Regions from separate parts of the Paenibacillus vulneris genome, predicted to be linked through region 1. Evidence: riboswitches for the same ligand, from Rfam matches in the RefSeq annotation. Region 1 holds a riboswitch; each other region holds the start of a gene.
What was found. A riboswitch is a leader RNA that binds a small molecule or an ion and turns the genes downstream of it on or off. The one in region 1 is predicted to bind cobalamin.
Positions count from the first base shown of each region.

Region 2: it holds a riboswitch for cobalamin, as region 1 does, so the genes downstream of both, ABEA66_RS22610 (energy-coupling factor ABC transporter permease) here and nrdI (class Ib ribonucleoside-diphosphate reductase assembly flavoprotein NrdI) in region 1, are expected to answer to the same signal.
Region 3: it holds a riboswitch for cobalamin, as region 1 does, so the genes downstream of both, cobJ (precorrin-3B C(17)-methyltransferase) here and nrdI (class Ib ribonucleoside-diphosphate reductase assembly flavoprotein NrdI) in region 1, are expected to answer to the same signal.
Region 4: it holds a riboswitch for cobalamin, as region 1 does, so the genes downstream of both, ABEA66_RS06770 (ABC transporter substrate-binding protein) here and nrdI (class Ib ribonucleoside-diphosphate reductase assembly flavoprotein NrdI) in region 1, are expected to answer to the same signal.

Region 1 covers NZ_BAABJG010000015.1:600,248-605,851, forward strand. The annotation lists gene nrdE (class 1b ribonucleoside-diphosphate reductase subunit alpha) at 1-1,685, opposite strand, end outside; gene nrdI (class Ib ribonucleoside-diphosphate reductase assembly flavoprotein NrdI) at 1,672-2,031, opposite strand; cobalamin riboswitch at 2,171-2,377, opposite strand; gene metE (5-methyltetrahydropteroyltriglutamate--homocysteine S-methyltransferase) at 2,745-5,036, opposite strand; gene ABEA66_RS16285 (hypothetical protein) at 5,134-5,259, opposite strand; gene ABEA66_RS16290 (TetR/AcrR family transcriptional regulator) at 5,417-5,604, opposite strand, start outside.
Region 2 covers NZ_BAABJG010000026.1:54,214-59,817, reverse strand. The annotation lists gene ABEA66_RS22615 (thioredoxin domain-containing protein) at 1-1,019, shown strand, start outside; cobalamin riboswitch at 1,131-1,317, shown strand; gene ABEA66_RS22610 (energy-coupling factor ABC transporter permease) at 1,458-2,225, shown strand; gene ABEA66_RS22605 (energy-coupling factor ABC transporter substrate-binding protein) at 2,222-2,506, shown strand; gene cbiQ (cobalt ECF transporter T component CbiQ) at 2,499-3,302, shown strand; gene ABEA66_RS22595 (energy-coupling factor ABC transporter ATP-binding protein) at 3,299-4,144, shown strand; gene ABEA66_RS22590 (glycosyl hydrolase family 18 protein) at 4,360-5,604, opposite strand, start outside.
Region 3 covers NZ_BAABJG010000006.1:613,694-619,297, reverse strand. The annotation lists gene ABEA66_RS08265 (metallophosphoesterase) at 1-275, opposite strand, end outside; gene ABEA66_RS08260 (hypothetical protein) at 513-659, shown strand; gene ABEA66_RS08255 (NAD-dependent epimerase/dehydratase family protein) at 1,068-2,096, shown strand; gene ABEA66_RS08250 (hypothetical protein) at 2,262-2,456, shown strand; gene ABEA66_RS08245 (helix-turn-helix domain-containing protein) at 2,467-2,850, opposite strand; cobalamin riboswitch at 3,084-3,309, shown strand; gene cobJ (precorrin-3B C(17)-methyltransferase) at 3,533-5,329, shown strand; gene ABEA66_RS08235 (sirohydrochlorin chelatase) at 5,359-5,604, shown strand, end outside.
Region 4 covers NZ_BAABJG010000006.1:309,295-314,898, forward strand. The annotation lists gene cobT (nicotinate-nucleotide--dimethylbenzimidazole phosphoribosyltransferase) at 1-833, opposite strand, end outside; gene ABEA66_RS06760 (ABC transporter ATP-binding protein) at 878-1,699, opposite strand; gene ABEA66_RS06765 (FecCD family ABC transporter permease) at 1,741-2,778, opposite strand; gene ABEA66_RS06770 (ABC transporter substrate-binding protein) at 2,780-3,808, opposite strand; cobalamin riboswitch at 3,996-4,194, opposite strand; gene ABEA66_RS06775 (hypothetical protein) at 4,240-4,782, opposite strand; gene ABEA66_RS06780 (aspartyl-phosphate phosphatase Spo0E family protein) at 4,914-5,180, opposite strand; gene ABEA66_RS06785 (aminotransferase class I/II-fold pyridoxal phosphate-dependent enzyme) at 5,304-5,604, opposite strand, start outside.

The DNA of each region.
Region 1 (5,604 bases):
TAAGCTTGTACAGCGGACTTCAGGCTCGCCCAATCTTCGGGAGACGGGATCGTCATGTCCTTGAACAGCTCTTGTACCTTACTTGTAACGGGTCTGTAGTCCGTTTCCAAATAACGGTCGAAGTAAGTGCCGTTCGCATAGTCGGATTGCTCGAAGCCTGCAAACGTAACGCCGCGCTCTTTGGCAATCTCCATGCTTCTTTCCAACGAGTAATAGTTCATCATCATAAAGAAAGCACGAACGAAATCTTTGGCTTCTTCGCTTTCATAAGCGATTTTATTTTTGGCCAAGTAGCCGTGAAGGTTCATCGCTCCAAGTCCGACCGAATGCATCTCTTGATTCGCTTTGGCAACGCCAGGGGCATTGGCGACGGTCGTCATATCGCTGACCGCTGTCAGTGCGGTAATCCCTTCCTTAACGGATTCCTTCACTTTATTCAGCTCCATCACGTTGGCAATGTTCAAGGAAGCAAGGTTGCAGCTGATATCGCGGCGGATTCTATCCGGCTGGCCGTAATCGTTGATTTCCGATGTCTCCTGCAGCTGGAAAATTTCCGTGCAGAGGTTCGACATTTTTATCGCGCCCAGCTGCTTCAGTGGGTGTACGCGATTGGCATTGGTTTTGTTCATAATGTAAGGATAGCCTGATTCCAGCTGAATCATGGAGATCTTGATCATCATATCGCGTGCGCTCATCACGACTTTCTTACGCACACGATCATTAGCCAGTAATTCATCATACATAGCATCAAGATCCATATCATCCAAATGGGTTCCATACGCTTTATAAACGGAATAAGGAGCAAACACGTGCAGAGGCTTGTTTTCTTCCGCCAGCTGATAGAACTTGTTAGGGATGATCAACCCGATCGATAAAGTCTTAAGGCGTGTTTTTTCATCGGCATTGATCTTCTTGCTGTCGAGCAGCTCCATAATATCCCAGCCGAAAATGTTATAATACGCAGCTCCCGACCCTCTGCGCTGCCCCATTTGATCGGCATAGGAGAAGGCATCCTCCATCAATTTGAGCACCGGCATAATGCCTTTTGCCGCACCTTCTACATCTTTAATCGGTTCTCCGCGGCCGCGTAATTTGGATAAATTGACCGCCACCCCTCCTCCGATTTTGGAAAGCTGCATGCATGTGCCGAGAACATAGTTAATCGAATTCAGAGAATCGTCCATTTCCAGCAAAAAGCACGAAACCATTTCTCCGCGACGGCTCTTGCCCGCATTCAGAAATGTCGGAGTCGCCGGCTGCACACGTTGGTCCATCATGGCCGTAGTCAGTGTTCTAGCCGTATTCATATCTCCACGAGCCAGATGCAGCGCTACAATCGCCACTCTATCCGGGTAATGCTCCAAGTACATCGTGCGGTCATTGCTCTTCACTGCGTAATCCGTATAAAATTTGGATGCCGCCATGTAGGAAGGAAATTCGAAGCGATAGCTATGCGCGATTTCGTAAATTTCCTCAACGTCAGCCGGTGAATACTGCTGATATACATCCTCGTAATAGTCGTTATCGATCATATAGCGCACTTTCGCACTCGTATCCGCGAATTGTACGCTTTTGCTATGTACTTCTTCCATAAACGCCTTTACGGCTTCCTTATCCTTTTCCAATTGAAAAAAGCCGTCCGTATCTCTTTGCAGCAACAAATTGTTCAATTCAATATGCAGCAACCAAACGCACCTCCTGTTTAAACCGCTCTACATCCTGCTTCGTTCCTGAAAGCTCAAACTTGCTTACTACCGGTACCTTATATAATTTCGCGATAAGATCGGCGCTTCGGGCAAAGCCTTCTCCCCAATTCCGATTACCGCTAGCTGAAACTCCCATGAGATTCGCATGATTCTTTTGAAGAAAGGACATCACTTTCTGAGGCACTTGACCGAAGCCCGTAGTATAGGTGATTAGAACGAACGGTTCATTCACCGTCATCATTTCCTCTATTTGAACCACTCGCATATTCAGCTTTTCGACAAAACGGCGAACATTTCCCGTCTTGGAGTCATAAGCGATCAACATGCATTTCTTCCCCTTCCTTAGTCCCCGCGGAGCAGGCATAAAAAAGCGCGTTCGGCTAACAGGGCCGAATGCGCTGAAACGAGCATGCAAATGTACATACTTCATTAAAGACGTAACGGACACCTTCCTGTTCTCCGCAGGCCGTGTCAATGATCAGGCAGGTCTCCTGGCTAGAGAATCATCATGATCGATCTGCCTTCCCAGCTTGTTTGGTTCCCAAGCCAGTGGCATACAAGACCGATCCTCCTCTCTTACAGTGGCGGGACCGCGCCGGCTTCTCACCGGACTTCCCTATTAAGCTTTCTCGTTCTATTGAACGAAAAGCACCTGTCACAACAATATATAGTTGGCAATAAATAATCTATATCAATATATGGTATTTGTCAATGGATAGGATGGCCCTTGTTTTAGTATTTTCATAGACTTCAGCCTACAGCTGACAGTCATTTTCATGCATATAAAATGCCGCTGAGACTTGCTGCAGCAAGCCTTTTGTCGATGACAAAAAAGACCCGGCGCATGCTGCGCAGGTCCTAATCATCCGAAAAATTAGTTATTTAGTCCTGGGTACAAAGAAAATTGAACTGCTACATCTTTCACATTCCGCGAAACGAATACCGCTGTTCACCATCGGCTTGAACAGATCCAATGGAATTGCCTTTCAATTCAAAGTAACGTCTGTCTCTGTCTTATTACGGCCTATACCCTGCTTCTTATTTTGCCGCGGACTGCTCGTATTTGGCACGCGCCGTCTTAGTCGCCTCCACCATATTGCGAAGGGATGCAACCGTTTCTTCAAGACCGCGTGTCTTCAGACCGCAATCCGGATTGATCCAGAACAATTTGGGATCTAACACACGCAATGCGCGTTCAATCATACCCGTCATTTCCTCTACGCTCGGAATACGCGGACTATGAATGTCATACACACCCAAGCCGATTCCCAGCTTATAGGTATTCAACTCGAAGCTGTGGATTAATTCACCGTGGCTGCGGGATGTCTCGATGGAAATAACGTCCGCATCCATCGCTTCAATGGAATCTATCATGTCATGGAACTCACAGTAGCACATATGGGTGTGGATCTGCGTTGTTTTTTGAACTGTGCAGGTGGCAATGCGAAAGGCTTTGACAGCCCATGCAAGATAATCTGCCTGCTCCGACTCTTTAAGCGGTAATCCCTCTCGTACTGCCGGTTCATCCACCTGAATCATGCCAATGCCTGCCTTCTCCAACGCCTCTACTTCTTGTCTGAGAGCATAAGCCAATTGGTATGCAATCTGCTCGCGCGGGATATCCTCACGGACAAACGACCAGTTCATGATGGTGATAGGTCCTGTCAGCATTCCTTTTACAGGATGGCTCGTCTGCGACTGGGCGTATTTGGTTTCTTCAACGGTCATTTCACCAATGAACGCTACATCTCCGTAGATCACCGGCGGCTTGACGCAGCGGGAACCGTAGGATTGTACCCATCCATTTTGGGTAAATGCAAATCCCGCGAGCTTTTCACCAAAAAACTCCACCATGTCGGTTCTCTCAAACTCACCGTGTACGAGCACGTCGATGCCGATTTCTTCCTGGATCTTGATCCAGGTATCGATCTGCTCGCGGATAAATTCAGCATACTGCTTGTCGTTCCATTCCCCTTTACGCCATAATTGACGTGCTTTACGCACCTCAGCGGACTGCGGGAAGCTGCCGATGGTTGTCGTCGGAAATAGCGGCAATTGCCATTTCGCCTGCTGAGCTGCATAGCGTTCTGCAAATGGAGCGGAACGTACTGGATCTTGAGAGCTGAAAGCTGCAACGGCGGTCTGAACCTCGCTGCGGTTTCGTTCGGCGGATTGCTGAAGCGTTTGAATGGCACGATCATATTGCTCCAATTCTCCTTGAACGGCTTCCTTTGAGGAGAAAGCTTTGGTCAATAGGACGAGCTCGTTCAATTTTTCATCGGCAAACGCGAGAGCACCTTTCAAATCGGAGGTGAGCTTCGTTTCCCGCTCTACGGTTACTGGTACGTGAAGCAGGCTGCACGAAGATTGAACAATCAAGCGGTCAGCAGGTACTGCCTTCGCAAGCTCTTTCAACAACTCCAGCTTTCCGGTTAACGACGCCTTCCAAATACCGCGGCCATCAATGACTCCCGCACCCAAAACCTTGTCCTGCGGATAGCCAATTGTTTGAATTGAATTCAGATTTCCGTCGTATCCATGAACGAAATCAAGGCCTATTCCTTTAACTGGAAGCTTGACGATGTCACTGTATCGTTCTACCGATTCAAAGTACGTTTGCAGCATAAGATTCAAGCCGGGTACTGCTGCGGCAAAGGTCTCATAAATATGCTTCAATCGCTGTACGTCCTCATCGGATAGCTTGGTTACAAGAATCGGTTCATCCACCTGTACCCATTGAACGCCTTCCGCCGCAAGCTCCTGAAGTAACTGCACATAGAGCGGCAGCAGCTTATCCAGCCAGGCGTCCGTTTCCGATGCAGCGTATCCTTTGGAAAGCTTCAAGAAGGTCAACGGCCCAACGATAACCGGTTTTCCTTCAATACCAAGCTTCTCCTTCGCTTCACGATAAGCTTCAAGTGGCTTATTCTCCGTAAGCACCGGCGACGCTCCTGAAAGCTCAGGAACAATATAATGGTAATTCGTATTGAACCATTTGGTCATTTCACTTGCGGCGGCACCCTCGGTCCCGCGGGCTACCCCGTAATATACGGACAAAGGAACGGCTCCGCCTGTATACGAGAACCGGCTCGGAATAATGCCGAACATCGCTGCCGTATCCAGAATATGATCGTAATAGCTGAAGTCATTGACCGGAATGAGGTCAATTCCTTTCTCCTGCTGCTTGCGCAAATGACCCAAACGAATGTTCTGCAGCTGACTGCGAAAATCTTGTTCTTCCAACCTGCCTGACCAGAACGCTTCCAGAGCCTTCTTCCATTCTCTATCAGCACCAATACGCGGATAGCCTAATACGCTGCTTTTTACCATGTGAAAAACTCCTCTACAATTTGGTTATAAAGAAATTTACCACAGATTGGTTGCTATAAAGTAATTGGATTATACTATATCTAGTTATAGCCGCAGGCTATACCGCATAAGTTGGGCTATCGTTTGCTTCAAGGCTTCCGTTCATGGTCTCCTCATCCGCATAAGGAATATCGAACGCAATGGATGATTCATTAAGCTCCAGACTTTCGCCGCTAAGCTTCACGCCAAGCTTGGCATCCTCGTCATAATCACCCGTAATCCGTGAGGCAATCTCTTTGGATGGATTGACCCAATGTCCTTTTCCATCATTGTCAATGACAAAGTACCAATGATCGATCTTCCCAATGGCATGTACGAATTCTTAACCACCAGTAGCTTGTTCACAGAGAGCAAGGGGGCATGAACATATTTTTTAATGCTTTTCCGAATAAATTAGGTGGAACATTATCTTGACTAATATAACTAAATATAGCCATGCCGTTTTCTAATGAAAGAATAGTCCATGCAATTTCTTCTGACGAAAGACCAAACTCATAATTCTCTTTCTTCATCAACTTTTCAATAGATT
Region 2 (5,604 bases), on a different contig from region 1:
ACCTTTATGACATTACCAAGGAAGGCAATTTTGAAGGTCAAAATATTCCTAACTTAATCCAGCATGATGTGGAGACTTTTGCCCGGCTCAAAGGATTGGATCCCGATCTATTATCTGAAACCATCGGGAGATGCCGACAAACCTTGTTTGCATACCGTGAGCAGCGTGTACATCCGGGTAAGGACGATAAAGTGCTGACCTCCTGGAACGGACTTATGATCATGGCTTTGTCCAAAGGCTATAAAGTGCTGGAACGGCCTGAATATTTGGAAGCGGCTGCCAAGGCGGCTCGTTTTATTGTCTCCCGATTAAGGCGTCCGGATGGAAGGCTGCTCGCCAGATACAGGGATGGAGAAGCGGCATTCGCCGCATACCTGGATGACTATGCGTTCCTGGTATGGGGGCTAATTGAGCTGTATGAAGCGTCCTTTGAGCTCGAATTCCTGCAGCTGGCTGTGGAGCTTAACGGGCAGATGATCGAATTATTCTGGGATGAGGAACATGGCGGCTTGTTTTTCTACGGAAGCGACAGCGAGCAGCTGTTTTCCCGGAACAAGGAGATATACGACGGTGCGCTGCCTTCCGGCAATGCGGTGGCGGCCATGAATTTCTTAAAGCTCTCCAAGCTGACTTATGACGCCAGGCTGTCGCAGATTGCCAAGAGGCAATTGCAAGCCTTCGCAGGCTCGGTTGAACGGTATCCGACAGGGCATTCGATGCTCCTGATCGCTCTGGATTATGCGTACAGTCCTTCCAGCGAGATTGTCATTGCCGGCGATCCGGAATCCGGGACAACCAGGGAGATGCTTGCCACGGTGCGCCAAGGCTTCAGACCCCACTCCTCCGTATTCTTGGTCCCGCCGGGGGAAGAAGGCGAGAAGGTTCGTCAATTCCTCCCTGTAGTTCAGGACAAACAGGCAATCGGCGGCAGGCCGACGGCGTATGTTTGTGAGAATTTTGCATGTCATTCCCCGATTACGGATTTGGAAGAGCTGGAAGAAGTGCTGCATTCTTCTTAAGAACGGCCTCCTTAATGGAAAGCCTCCTTTTTTATCAAGGAGGTTTTTTGTATTCCAAGAAGGAATTCGATGACATACCACGAATATGGAATAGCTGTACTAATATTATTGGATCATGAATATCCATTAGGTGCCTTTGTGAAGACAAAGGGTAACAGGGAATCGGGTGCAAATCCCGAGCGGTCCCGCCACTGTAAACGGGGAGTTTCTTTCATAATGTCACTCGGTGTAACGCCGGGGAAGGCGAAAGAAGCAACGATCCGTAAGCCAGGAGACCTACCTGATGGTATGCACCCAGATCCCTTCGCGGAAAGGAGAGGTGTACGAGAATGAATCGGCAAACATTAGAGGTGTTGTCGTATTTTCACGCGTACCCGTGACCTATCCTGCTGGATAGGTCTTTTTGTTTCATCACATTTATTATGGAGGATGTATCGGATGAGTAGAAGAAAATGGGCCAGCAGCCTGCTGCTTGTGTTAGGGTTCGTCTTGTACCTGATGGTTAATGAGCCGCAATCGGCTTATGCCATGCATATTATGGAGGGCTTTTTGCCGCTCGGCTGGGCTGTGTTTTGGTGGGTCGTCTTCATTCCTTTCTTTATTCTAGGATTGAGAGCTTTAATCCGCATTACGAGAGAAACCCCTGAGCTCAAAATTATGCTGGGCTTGGCCGGAGCGTTCACCTTCGTATTATCTGCCCTGAAGATTCCTTCGGTCACTGGCAGCAGCTCGCATCCGACCGGAACCGGTCTCGGAGCCGTGATGTTCGGCCCTCTGCCGATGAGCGTATTAGGCTCCATTGTATTGTTGTTTCAAGCCTTGCTATTGGCACATGGCGGATTAACGACGCTGGGAGCCAACGCGTTCTCAATGGCTGTGGCCGGACCGGTCGTAGGTTATTTTGTCTACAGATGGATGATGCAGGCGACAGGGAAACAAAAATGGTCCATTTTCATAGCAGCGGCTTTGGCAGATTTATCTACCTATGTAGTCACTTCCATGCAGCTGGCGCTGGCATTCCCGGCGGAGCAGGGGGGTATCGCGGCTTCCTTCGTGAAATTCGGTGGTATTTTTGCCATTACCCAAATCCCTCTGGCTATCAGTGAAGGCCTTCTGACGGTATTGATCTGGAACTGGCTTCAAGCTTACAGCCCGAATGAATTGTCCCTGCTTCAACGCAAAATGAAAGGAGCCCGCGAATCATGAAAACCAGCTCGAAAAATATGCTGATACTGGCTGCCGTAGTCTTATTGGCCGCTTTACCATTGCTGCTTGTCAAAGGGGATTTCGGAGGCGCGGATGATGCGGCCGAGGAAGTGATCAAATCACTGCATCCGTCCTACGAACCTTGGTTCTCTTCCTTCATAGAGCCTCCTCCGGAAACGGAAAGCATGCTGTTTGCCCTGCAGGCCGCCCTGGGAGCCGGGTTTATCGGATACACGATCGGTTTATTCAAAGGAAGAGCGACCAAGCGTAACCATGATTAAACAAATCGACGTCATTTCTTATAGCAATAAGCTGCGAGCCGTTTCTCCCATGTGGAAAAGCGGTTTCGCTGCTCTTTTGCTCCTGCTGTCCTATCTGTCTCATCCTGTTGTTCAGCTTCTGATGTTCATCTGGATTTCGGCATGGATTGCAGGTTATGCCAAGGTTCCGCTCAGGTTATATAGTACACTTCTGTTCAGTTCGCTTCTATTGTTTGCAGCAAGCTTGCCCGCTTTATTGTTGGAAATTCATTCGTTTGAACAAGGGCAGTTCCGGGCAGAAGGCCTGACGCTGCTCGCTTATTCTCATTGGTCTCTGAGTTTGAATCCATCGGGCGTAGAGCTGACGGTGAAGCTGCTGTGCCGAATTATGGCTTGCGTAGCCGCATCCATGCTGTTGATTCTGACTACTCCCATGCCGGAGCTGTTCCAAGTCATGAAAAAGCTGCGGGTGCCTTCTCTGGTGCTCGAATTGATGCTGATCACTTATCGCTTCTTATTTCTTCTGCTGGATACGGCTCATGACATGTATACCGCTCAACGAGCCAGAGGAGGGCAGCAGGGCTTCACAGGAAGACTGAGAGACACGGCTCTGCTAATCGTCCGGATGTTTGCCAAAACCATGCAGCGCTATCAAGGGCTGGCGAACGGAATGGTATCCCGGGGCTTCACCGAAGAGATTCGAATGCCCCCTTACCAAGGCGGGGAGGTACCGGCAAGGTATAAGTGGGAAGGCAGCATCGGTTGGATTTTGCTGGCAGGGTTGGAATGCTGGTTTAGATGGAGGGAAATCGGATGAAATCGATATTGGAAGCACGTGGTCTAAGCTACAGCTACCCGGGGACAGCCTCTCAGGCGCTTCAGAATCTGAACATGAATATACCTGAGGGGAAAAAAACGGCGATCTGCGGCCATAACGGCTCGGGGAAGTCTACCTTTTTTTTACAGGCCATTGGCATTCATCGTCCGGTGGAAGGAGAGCTGGTCTGGAAGGGGAAGCCGCTTACCTATAATCGTGGTTCACTCAAGCAGCTCAGGCAGCAGATCGGCCTCGTATTCCAGGACCCCGAACAGCAGCTGATATTGAATAATCCCGCAGAGGATATCTCTTACGGATTGCGTAATGCCGGTATGAGGGAAGAGGAGATTGCCCGCCGAACGAATCAGATGCTCGTCGCTATGGAGCTGGAGCAGCTGGCGGATCAACCGATGCATCACTTGAGCCTGGGGCAAAAGAAAAGGGTTGCGCTGGCCGGTGTATTGGCGCTGGAACCGGAGCTGCTGCTGCTGGACGAGCCGACCGCCTATTTGGACCGGCGTTCCGAGCAGCAGCTGATAGAAGAGCTCGACCGCATACACCTGCAAGGCATTACGGTCGTCATGGCTACGCACGATATGAATTTGGCCTATGCCTGGGCTGATTGGGTATTGGTCATGGATAAAGGCCGGTGCGTGAGGGAAGGGACACCTTATGAAATATTTCGCCAAGAAGAGGAGCTGAGGCTGCTCGGCTTGGAGCAGCCCATACTTCTGGAATTATGGAGCGCGCTGCCTGAATCCTTGAGACAAGGGAAGGAAGCTCCCCGTGACGTGAAATCATTTAAACGGTTCATGCAAACCAGCGGTGCATACCTAATTTAAATTGCAACAGGGGGGGCATGAGATTGTAGCCCGGCCGTTTGCTTGGTAACCTACCTGCTAGAAAGAAAAAAGCTCCAAACGGATAGCGAGAACGAGTCGCTGTATCGTTTGGAGCTCTTTTTTACAAAGAAAATGATAAGTTCGGGGCTCCCGCAAAGTGCCTGAAGCTGATTCGAAGGCAAAGTTAACTTTTTTGAGGGATCTTTAAGCCACCATTATTTTTCCTGAATCATTGTTTTCCACAGATCAGCTGTATCATAGCCTAGACGCCAAGCGGCAACGCCGGCCAAATTGTATTTCTTTGCCAATTCCAGACGGGCTTTGACCGTATCCTCATTTTCCAGCCAGAATACGTAGGTATCCCCATCCTGAGTATACTGCACCCGATACTGCTGGAACTTGTCATCCCATGTTTTCGTCGCATTTTTGCTTGCCATCAGGGCAGGCAAATCTTTCATTAATAGCGCGCGGTTATTAACAAGATTGCCGGAGCTGTCAATCTGCCATTCACGAACATAGAACGGAATGCCGATGATCAGCTTGTCCCGCGGGATGCCGTAAGCGAGAAATTCCTGAATTCCTTCCTCTACCCACTGCAAGCCTGCAACGGAGCCGGCTTCCGTACTTCCTTTCCAATGCTGGTCATACGTCATGGTGATAATATAGTCGACAATGCCGCCGAGCTTTTCATGGTCGAATGCGGTTTGGGCATTCCATTTGGCGCTGCCGCGAGGCAGGTCGATGGAAATCAGGAGCCCTTTCTGGTGGGCGGTGTCGGTCAATTTTTGAATGAAGCCGGTGTATGCGGCCCGATCTTTGCCCGATAAGCTCTCAAAATCGATATTCAAGCCGTTGACGCCAAGAGCGGACGCTTTGTTAACTATAGCATTAATGAATTTAGTCTGTGCGTCTGCACTGGACAGGAATTGAGTAGTCAGCGCGGAATCGAACTGATTGCTCACTAGCGGCTGAACCGAGTAGCCCTGGGCTTTAAGCCACGCAACCGTATCCTTGTTCGACGTATCCGTTAAAGCGCCTGAAGCATCCGCTAATGTAAAGTAGGTCGGTGAAACGACATCCAGCCCGGCAGTGTTGCTGACCTGACTCCGGATCGTATCATTGCTGGAGCTTCCGTTCCAGCCCCAAAATTGCAGCTTGCTGAAATTATCCCAGATCTTGGTGCCGTCATCCAGAAGGCGAATGGATGCGTTGCTGTAGCCCATCGCATAGCTGACCGCATTCGTAATGCTGGAGGAGTCCGAGATCCAGTTATCGCTCTGATATACCTGATAATACGGATAATTAGACCATATGACCGGCTTGGAGCCTGGCTGTCCCGGATCCTCATTCACAATATTCGTATGGGCATACTGCTGTGCGTAACGGATAGCATCCTCTACGTTCAGGAAGGAGTCCAAATACTGGTTGTATTGATACACCTTATACGTCTTGACGTTGGA
Region 3 (5,604 bases), on a different contig from region 1:
TCCAATTCGGTGAAATCGCCTGTAATGACTATGTAGTCGGGCTTAAGCCGAGTGATGTGCTTCGATAAGGCAGATGGGGAAATGCGCAGCCGCTCCACATGGAGGTCGCTGATTTGAAGTATGGACAGATTAAGGCCGATTGGGTTACGGATTTGCTCTACCTTTAGCCACTGGGTCGGCAAAACGAATAAGGCATACACAAGTGCGAGCAGGATGATGAAGGCGGCGGCATACAGCACAATGATTTTCCCCCCTCTAGAGCCGATATGATTCATGGTACACTAAATCTTACTAAAAGTGTATGTCCAATAAAAGTCGTACATGCTAATGCACTTTCACTGATGGTGAACAAAAGTCATCCAAAAATTTAATAAAGTAAACATTTTTTTATGGAATTCGACACAATCTCCTTTGACAAGATACATTACGTATCATACAGTGAATAAAGAGACCACATACTGTGATAGAGAAATTCATGTAAATATACGGAATAAGAGAAGGAGTGCAATAGAATGAGCAGCAGCAACAAGCAGCAGGAGAAGAAGAATGTAGATGTGTTGAGAATCTTGGCGCAGTTGAACATTGATGCGAGCAAGCTTGCATTGTTCGGTCCTCATGGACCTGATACGCTGCCCCCGACTCCTGGTTCTTCCTGCTAGTAAGCCCCTGTAGATGACTAAAATTACCTCTTTGGTTTACATAAAACTCCCGTTATCCTCCCGCACAGATCAGCTTCCAAGTGAATAAAAAGCCGCCCAAGAAGAGCTTGTGTTCTGATCGGACCTAGTCATGATGTCCCTGGAGAACCAGGATGTGAGTTCCTGTTCTTTGCTCAAGAGCGTAGGATCATGGAACAATCCGTCTTTCCTACTAAAATTGGCGGCGGCACCTAATTTCGGTTAACTTTTCTGGGACCTCTTGACTGGAGGCCTTTTTTTGTTTATATTGATACAAAATGTATCAATATTCGACGGGTCAAGCGCATCATGCGCTTAAGGATATAGGACTTTGGGAAAGCACCCGAACGAACGCTTAAACGACAATATCGAATCGGTGGAGGGATAAGGATGAAAGTACTAATTACAGGCGGAGTCGGCTTTATAGGGTCCCATACGGTGGACTGTGCCATTCAGGCAGGGCTGGATGTAGTAGTAGTCGACAATATGAGCACAGGGAAGGAAGCGAATCTGCATCCGGCATGCAAGCTGTATCGAATGGATGTTGCCAGCACGGAGTTAAGAAATATTTTTGAGCTGGAGCAGCCGGATTACTGTATCCATCTGGCGGAGAAAACCGATTTGAACGAAGCGATGGTCGTTCGGGGGCTGAGTCCCAATTTGCGCGGATTGATCTATTTGCTGGATCTGTGCAAGGAATTTTCGATCAAGAAGCTGGTCTACGGATCCTCCGCAGAGGTCTACGGTTCCTATGAGCCTAAGCCGATTGACGAAGCCGCTCCATGCGCTCCGGTCTCCTGCACAGGAATGTCCAAGCTGGCTCCCGAGGAATACATAAAGCTGTACGGCGCGTTGTATGGACTTAACTACACGATTTTAAGGTATGCGAACGTGTATGGCTGCCGGCAAAAGAGGTATGGAAGCGGGGGCGTAATCTCGGCCTTTCTGGAAACCTTCGTCAACGGCGAGAAAGCCATCATTCAAGGGAAAGGCCTTCAGACCCGGGATTTCGTCTATGTATCCGATGTGGCTTCCGCCAACGTTCAAGCCCTGTCCTTGTCCAACAGCGATACCTACAACATAGGCACGGGAACGGCAACGTCCATTCTGGAATTGTTCGAGCTGATGAATGAGATGACGAATCAAAAAGTAAAGCCCGTATTCGTAACGGCGCGTCCGGAGGACCATCTGCATGTCTGCGTTTCCTGGGACAAAGCGGCCAAGGGCTGGGGATGGAGTCCCAGGATCCAGCTGCGGGAGGGCTTGACCCAGCTTATGGGGGATTTTATGTACCAAAGGCTTATGGACAAAATCAATGGAGTTCAGGAAACGGCGCCCGAGCCTGTGGCAGCCAGTATGCTGATTCGCCGTATGGCCGTGAAGAAATCGGCCCGAAGGCTGAAAACTTCCTCTTTATAAGCCGTTGAACCGCGTTGATAAAGATTTATTTAGAATAGCTTATTCGACAAAATGATCGGTGTTTTTTACCAAAACACTCCCAGTATGCGACACCTTTTTTTGAACATCTCCGATATAATACTAGACATTGAAAGTCTATGAGACGAGATGGAGTGTGGGTTGCAAATGGAAGAGAACAAGAAAACGGTGGATATCGACACCGTCCTGAATCAGCTCGGTATCCCCAGAGACAAGTACGATCAATGGCTGGCTCTTCAAGAAGCCGTGAAGGAACCGATCAAGCCTCAATACAAAGGCCTCGATAAACCGTTATTTTCATATATGTACAAGGAACTAGGCATGATGGAGTACAGCAAGTAGCCGTACCTCATCATGGCTTATTTTTGTCGGCAGGGAGAGAACGCTCGGACCGAATGAAAGCGATGAAGCTTTTGGACTCCTCCAGTGTGAGTTCTCTTCCGTCAATAGTCAGAATGAATTTGTCCAGAATAGCTTCGTCCGAAAGCTCAAGATAGCTGATAAATTCCTCCGTGCCGTCCGCAAAGCTTCCGGGATGATCCGTGCGGCCCATCAAATAGTCTATCGATACGCCGAATATATCGGCAATTTTTTGAATGGTTTCATAATCCGGCTCTCTCCTATTATTTTCATAATGAGAAAGGGCGGAACGGGTAATTCCTACTTTATAGGCAAGCTCTTCCTGGGTCATGTACCCTTTGCTCCGCAGTTTGGCTATTCGCTGCCCGTATTTCATAGAGCATCCTTCCACCTTTGCTGTTGTAAATCGGCTGACCTTCCTCATTCCAGCTCTTCTGTATAGTCGGCTATATTGTTCGTAAGCTATCGTTTTGTTTCAATGGGTATGCTGTAAAAAATAAGAACTTCGGCCCATACCTCCCGGGGCATCGAACGGCTTGTCGTTAACGGCGGGAGGGCGCGCAGTTATAGACAAAGCTTCGCTCCGGGTGATATGATGACTCTGGACAATCAAATACGGATGAATTAGGTGCTGAATGAAATCATGCCTCATTTGGCTTAAAAGGGAAGCCCGGTGCAAAGCCGGCACGGTCCCGCCACTGTGAAGAGTGCCTTTCCATAAGAAAGGCTTGTTATGCCGATGTTGTTGCCACTGGAGCGCCATAGAGCGCGTCTGGGAAGGGAATCGGATGACGAAGCTCGAAGTCAGGAGACCTGCCTAATTTCAAAACACTGTTGACCTACGAGGATAGGGAGGTGTTAGAGATCGGCTTACTTAAGGAATGGTAATGGCATATCGAATGTAATGTCATTGGAATTCTTGAGAACGCGGGCTGCAAGAGCATTTCTAACACTTTCTGTAGGAATGCTCTTTTTTGTGCTGCATAAAAGTAAGGAAGACATGTTCGAGTTGCAACCATCATGATGTATTTATATAGGAAGGAAAGGATGTGCGGCGAATGGCGGGAAAACTGCTTATCATCGGCTTCGGACCGGGAAGCTTCGAGCATATTACGAAACGGGCGCGGGAGGCCATTGAAGAAAGTGAAGTTATCATCGGCTATAACACGTACGTGGATCTTATCCGTGGACTTCTCACCGATCAGGAGATTGTACGGACAGGGATGACGGAGGAAGTGAGCCGGGCTCAGGAGGCCGTTCGGCAAGCGGAGTCCGGGAAAAAGGTAGCGGTTATCTCGAGCGGCGATGCCGGTGTATACGGGATGGCCGGACTGGTGTACGAGGTGCTGATGGAAAAAGGCTGGAGGCGGGACGGCGGCGTGGAAGTCGAGATAATCCCCGGCATATCGGCGATTAACTCTTCCGCCTCGCTGCTTGGGGCCCCGGTCATGCACGATGCCTGCACGATAAGCTTAAGCGATCATCTGACGCCGTGGGAGCTGATTGCCCGGCGCGTCGAGGCGGCGGCCCAGGCGGACTTCGTCATTGCGCTGTACAACCCCCGCAGCGGCAGACGAACCCGGCAAATTGTGGAGACGCAGCGCATATTGCTGAAATACCGCTCGCCGGAGACGCCGGTCGGCATCGTGAAGAGTGCCTACCGGGACCGTCAGCATGTGGTGCTGACAACTTTGCGCGATATGCTCGATCATGAGATCGGGATGCTGACGACGGTCATTATCGGCAATGCGTCGACGACGGTCTACGACGGTCTGATGATCACCCCGCGCGGTTATCAGCGCAAGTATACTCTCGGCGCCGATGTACAGCCGCTTAAGCCGCACCAACGGCTGCAGGAAGCGGCGGAGCCTTGGGCGCTGCAGCAGTGGGACGAGGCAGAGGCGGTCGATGCGGATGACGAGGATTGGGCTTGGGAAGGCGAAGGCCAAGTGGAAAGCGGCCGGGAAGCCGTGGCCCGCACCGCAAGGGAGACGGCTCCTGCAAGCTCCGCCGGCGGCGGAAGCACGGGCGGAGCGGTGCTGGCTGTCAGCGCGGTCAGTGTGGCTGAGCGCGAGGAGCGGAGCAGCGGCCCCGGTACCGACTCGCCGCTAATGCTGGCGATGGAGGCGCTGCGCCTGTCCGATCTCAGCCGAGGCGTGGTCACGGAGCCGGGCAGCACGCCTGCCTCGGCGGGATTGTTCCGCCAGCAAGCGATCTTCGAGCTTGCGGTAAGTCCGGGCGTCGCCGAGAAGCGTTTTACCGCCAGACAGATGCTTGCGCTGGCTGAGGTCGTTGGCGAGAAGGGGACGATGGAGTATACGCCCCATCACCAAATGATTATCCGGGTTCCGACATCGAATCCCGATGACATTACGACGAAGCTGCGGCAGGAAGGCTTCCTGCTGGCGCCGATCGGCGATGTAGCGCAGCTTAAAGCTTGCGACTTTTGCAATGCGGAGAAGGCGGATGCGATTCCGTACGCTGAGGAGCTGCAGAAGCGGATCGGCGGCTTGAGCGTGCCGAAGGAGCTGCGCATCGGCTTGAACGGGTGCGGAATGGCTTGTTATGGGGCGGTGCACGAGGATATCGGCATCGTATACCGGAAGGAGAAATTCGATTTGTTCCTGGGCGGCAAGACGGTCGGGCGCAATGCGCATCCGGGACAGCCGGTCGCCGAGGGTATTGAGCCGGATCAATTGGTAGACATGATCGAACGGATTGTACAGCGGTATATTTCGGATGGTCATCCGAATGAGCGATTCCATAAATATTTTAAAAGAGTAAAGGAAGTAGAAGGTTATCGTCACCAAGAGGTGCCGGTTTTCCAAATTGAAAACGCGGTATGCGGCGATTAATACGGAAATAAAGACAGGGAGGGAACAGGATGAATGCGGTTTTGTTTGTAGGCCACGGCAGTAAGGATGCGGAAGGTAATGAGGAGGTACGGGAGTTCGTCCGTTCTATTGCATCGAAGATGGACCAGCCGATCGTGGAGACGTGCTTTCTGGAATTTGAACGGCCCACCATCGCACAGGGTATCGAGCAGTGTGTTCAACAGGGAGCTACGCAGATTGCGGTAGTGCCGATCACTTTATTCTCGGCGGGGCATGCCAAAATACATATTCCGGCT
Region 4 (5,604 bases), on a different contig from region 1:
CTTGCTGCCAAGGCGGCCGCCGAGGAGATGAAGCCGTCGATCACAATCGGCCTGCGATGCATCGCCGCTCCGAGAATGACGCCGGTCAACCCGGCGATTTCCAAGCCGCCTACCTTGGCAAGCACATCGATCGGGTCTGCCGGATCGGGCTGATTGACGGCAATCGCCCGTTCAATGACGGCCTGCTTATGCAGCAGCTTCTGATCGTCGATTCCGGTCCCACGGCCAACCGTAACGCCGACATCGGTTCCGCTTAATACCGCTAATAGCGCTGAGCTGGCCGTCGTATTGCCAATCCCCATCTCACCTGTCGCAAACAGGGTGTAACCCTGACCTGCCAGCTCCTTGACCAGGTCCATGCCGGTAACTATCGCCTGAATGGCCTCTTCTTCGGTCATTGCCGCTTCCTTCGCCATATTGCGAGTGCCCTTGCGAACACTTCTCGAAACTAGCCCGGGATGCTCCAAATCCGCATTCACCCCGATATCGACACAGACGACGTCCGCGCCCGTATGCCTTGACAGCACATTAACCGCCGCTCCGCCGTTCAGGAAATTCATCACCATTTGCGGAGTCACCTCAGCCGGGAACGCACTAACGCCTTCCTCACATACGCCGTGGTCCGCCGCCATCACAATGACGGCTTTCTTCCCCAGCTCAGGCACAACTTGGCCGCTAATACCGGCCAGCTGACGTGCCACTTCCTCCAGCTTGCCCAAGCTGCCCGGAGGCTTGGTCAGCTGGTCCAGATGGCGTTCTGCCGCCTCCATCGCCTCCTGATCCAGAGGCGTTATCTCTGACACCGCCCGGTTCAGCCAATCTCTATTGTACATCGTTCGTGTCCCTCCCAAATCTGGTTCCTATATCTTTTAACCTGCTATGAATCGGCCCCGCTCTGCAAAAGAATTTGCGGTACGCCGGTAACCGGATGCTTAAGCACGATTGGCTGTGTACGGTATACCCGCTCCAGCAGCTCGCTTCGGAGAACCTCCTCCGGTTCGCCGATCCCTGCTATACGGCCGTTTTGCAGCAATAACAGCCTGCCGCAATATTGCGCGGCCAAATTCAATTCGTGCAGCACGGCGATAACGGTAAGACCTGATTCCTGCTGCCAGGAGCGAATCCAATCCATCATCTGGACCTGATAGCCAATATCCAGATACGTGGTCGGCTCGTCCAGCAGCAGAAGCTTCGGCTGCTGCGCCATCACCTTACCGAGCGCGACGCGCTGCCGCTCGCCGCCGCTCAATGCGTCGATGCTGCGGTGCTCCAGCTGTCGCAGCTCCAGCCGCTCGAGGATATCATCGATTAGCCGCTCCGAGTCCACAGCCCCGGCTTCATCGCCGAGCCAGTTTTGAAACGGATAGCGGCCCATCGCAATGACCTCGCGCACGGTAAAGCCAAGCGGGGGAAGGGCATCCTGCTGGAGCACGGCCGCCCATCGGGCCAGCTGCTTGCGCGGGTATTCGCATGCCTCTTTGCCGTTCAGAAGGACCCGGCCTGCAGAAGGCTTCTCTACGCCGGAGATCAGCTTCAGCAGCGTCGACTTGCCGCTGCCGTTCGGACCGATGATGCCGAAGCATTCGCCCGAGGATACCGAAAAGCTCACCTTATCGAGCACCTGCCTCGAGGAATACGCTAATCCCACACCCTCCACGGCAATAACTTTCTCATCTGCATGAGCTTCCTCACTGTTCATTTCCTGCAGCCCCCTTCCCTTCAACATCTTGGCATCGTAAATTATTCGTTCGACAATCGCTTGCTTCTTTTTAATAAATAGGCAAAAAACGGAGCCCCCATGAACGCGGTTACCACTCCGAGCGGAATTTCCGTCGGACTCAGGACCGTACGGGCAAGCGTATCCGCCCACAGTACGTAGATTGCTCCCCCGATAAGGGAAAGAGGCAGCAGCAGCCGATAGTCCGGCCCTACGATCAGCCGCAGCAAATGCGGCACGATCAGGCCGACAAAGCCTACGACCCCGGAGACCGACACGGCCGCCGCCGTAATCAGCGTTGCAGCCGCCAGCACAATAAGCTTCGTTCGCTCGACCCTTATACCCAGATAGGCCGCCTGCTGCTCGCCCAAAGCGAATAAATTCATCGCTCTTCCATAGCCGAACAGGATCATGACGCCGATCGCCAAGTAGGGCAGCAGCACAAGCGAATACATCCAGCCCCGAAGCGCCAGGCTGCCCATCAGCCAAAACACAATTTCATTAATAACCTGCTTGGACATCGCGACCATAAACGAGACGAAGGCCCCGAGAAAGGCCTGCATGACGACCCCGGATAAAATCAGGGCTTCCATCCGTATCTTGCCGCCCGTTCTTGCGAGCATAATCACAGTGATCAAGGATAGCGCTCCTGTAATGAATGCGACAACCGGAACAGTTGCCGAGCCCAGCAGGGCAAACTGCAGCCCGAACAAGATCAGGAAAGCAGCGCCGACCGAGGCGCCAGAAGAAACCCCCAACGTATAGGGGTCCGCCAGCGGATTGCGCAGCACACCCTGGAAGGCCGCACCCGCAATGCCCAAGGAAGCGCCGACCAGCACACCCAGCAGTACGCGGGGCAGCCGGACGCGCCAAATAATCTGCTCGGAGGCCGGCTGCCAGTCCACGGGAACCGAGCCTCCGATTCCGGGCAGATGATGCGCCAGAATGCCCCATACATGCAGGAGCGGCACATGAACCGTACCGATGGATAAACTGATCGTCACGGAAAGAAGAAGGAGCAGCACTCCCGCTCCTCCCCATGCCATTAGCTTCCGCTTCATTTTATTTCACCAATTCCGGATAAATGCCTTTGGCTACATCTACCAGCGCTGCTGTAATCCGCGGTCCCGGACGGCTGATCGAGTCCTTATCCAACCCCGCCAGCTTGTTGTTTTTGATCGCATCGACATTAGCCCAGCTAGTCCGCTCTCTAATGATTTGATCCATGGACTTCTTGGAATTTTCATCGATCAGATTTTTCGGGTACAAAATCACTTGAGGATTATCCGCGATCACCTTTTCTTCATTCAGCTTCGCGTACCCGGTAATGTCGGAAGAAACATTAATACCGCCAGCCAAGTTGATCAGCTCGTCCATGAATTCTCCCTTCCCTACCGTCCAGCCCGGAGAAAATTCCATGAGCACCCTTTTCTTTTGCTCCGGCTTCAGATCCTTGACGGCATCCGTAACCTTCTGACGATCCGCCTTCATAGAAGCTACCAGCTTCTCCGCCTGCTCCTGCTTGTCAAAAATTTGCCCGAATTTCAAAATATTGTTCATGACGTCGTCAATCGTCTTGGGCTCTACCTTAAACACGTTCACATTCAAGCCTCTGAGCTGCTCGACGGCTGCTGTTTTGAGCGATACGCCCGATAGCACGACATCCGCGTTAGCCGCAATCAGCGCTTCCTCATTCGGCTTCACGATGCTGCCCATCTTAGGCTTTTTCTTCGCTTCCTCCGGATAATCGCAAAAGTCGGATACGCCGACGACTTTGTCGCCCAAGCCCAGAGCGAACAGAGTCTCCGTCTCGCTGGGAGACACCGACACAATCTTGGCCGGCGCCTTTTCAAAGGTAAACTCCTTGCCTGTTGCATCCTTCACTTTCAACGGATATACTGTAGCCTTTGCGTTCGCGGCTGGAGGGCTTGTCTGTTCTCCGCTGCTCGCTTTAGCCGGCTCCTTCAGATCTGCCGTGCCCGAGGGCTTCGTCTCCTTCGGCGCGCAGCCGGCTGCGCTGAACACAAGCGCCAGACCCAGCACAGCCGCCAGCCATTTTTTTCCGCCGCTTCGTTTCATTTCACTCCACATTGTGGTACCTCCTTTGTCCTTCCATCCCATTGTATCGTTCCTGTTCCATGTCCCGGTTTGCATGCACGTCAAAAACCCTCTGATCCTGATCGCTGCAATTAGGAAGCAGAGGGCATGCGATTGCAGACGCTGTCCGTTATTCTGAACGCAGCGCGTGCAAGCGACGCTCCTTTTTCCTCGAAAGGCCCGGTCTATTCCCGATTAGGCAGGTTTCCTGGCTTATGGAGTTGTACGGAGGCCTCGCCTTCCCATTCCGGTTCAGAACAGTGGCATTATGAGACTCTCCCTCCAAAATACAGTGGCGGGACCGCTCCGGATTCACACCGGCTTCCCTTTTAACCTGCCGGCTTGTTAAGCAGACAGGCACCTAGTCGGATAACTCTATGAAATTAAAGTCAGACCTGCCTATGCAGCAGGAACGTCCATTAGGTCTATTTTTGCGCGATGACCTTCATCACCTGTAAGCCCTTTTCCAGATTTTTGGCATTGGCCGGAATGAAGGCTACCAAATCTTTGCCATTCAGATTAAGCTCTGTAAACCATTTGGTTTGTTCCAAAGGAATACCGTACAAATGCTTCTCTTTCTTCGGCGCTGCATTCTTATCCTTGGAATCTACCGGGAGCTCCAGAACGCCTCCGGGAAAATCCTCCTGCTTCGCCACATCATCCAGACTGACATAGCCGCCCTGCTGGCCTATCGTTTTAAACTGCTCCGTCGGCACAATAATGATGCTGTTATCTCCCGCCGCAATTTCAACGACCAATTTATCCATAGAAAACATCGGCGTGGTCTGAATCTTTACGGTCGGAGCTTCGCCAAGCTTCGTTTGCAGCGCAGCCTGCAGCTTATCTCCCACTTCGTTCGGAATTCCATTGGGGCCTGTCATAAAAATCAATACATCAGCCTTGGGTCCCCCGCCGCAGCCGGCTAGCACCAGCAGCAGCATGATGATGAGCATGAATTTCCCTTTCATGTTCCCTCTCCTTATAGATGCGCTTTCTTGGATTGCTGTTACCCCCAATCATATCATAAATGTCTCGTTTCTTTCAAAACTAGAGATAAAAAAGGAGATGGCCGCAGGCTGAAATGTAAAAAAAGGAACCGTTACCGGCTCCTCTTATTTCGATTCATATACTCATTTATCTTTTTGTCCAGGATCATGCTGATCTTCACAACTTCCGGTGAGGTCAAGCATTGCTCGCTCTGAACCAGTCGTTCGAGCTCCTGACGCAACCTATAAATCTCTTCTTCCAAAGATACGTCAGAAGATGACCGCTTCTTTTTCCCAAAAAACCACTTGGCTTGCTGATTATTCTCTCGAATCCAACCAATTTGCGGGTAATGCCTAAGCTGATATTCCGGAAAAGCCATTCTTCATCCCCCCCTGGCATATCTTTAGATTCGGAAGTCCCATAACCCCAAAGGATATGAAACTTCTATACTATTAAAGATAACAGTTTTTGTCGGGGATGGAAATGACTACTTTTGTCGAAACTATAATTTACGTATAAAATTTCCGATCCTTTCGATCGCTTCCAGCAATTGATTGACGGAAGTCGCGTAGGAGCAGCGCACGAAGCCTTCTCCGCCCAAGCCGAACACATATCCCGGCACCGCAGCGACCTTCGCTTCAAGGAGCAAACGCTGGGCAAACTCTTCCGAGCTTAGCCCTGTAGAGGCAATCGAAGGGAAGGCATAGAACGCTCCCTGCGGCTCATGGCACTCGAGCCCGATGTCCCGGAAGCCTTGAACGACAAGCCGGCGCCGTTGGTTATAGGACTCTACCATGCGGTCC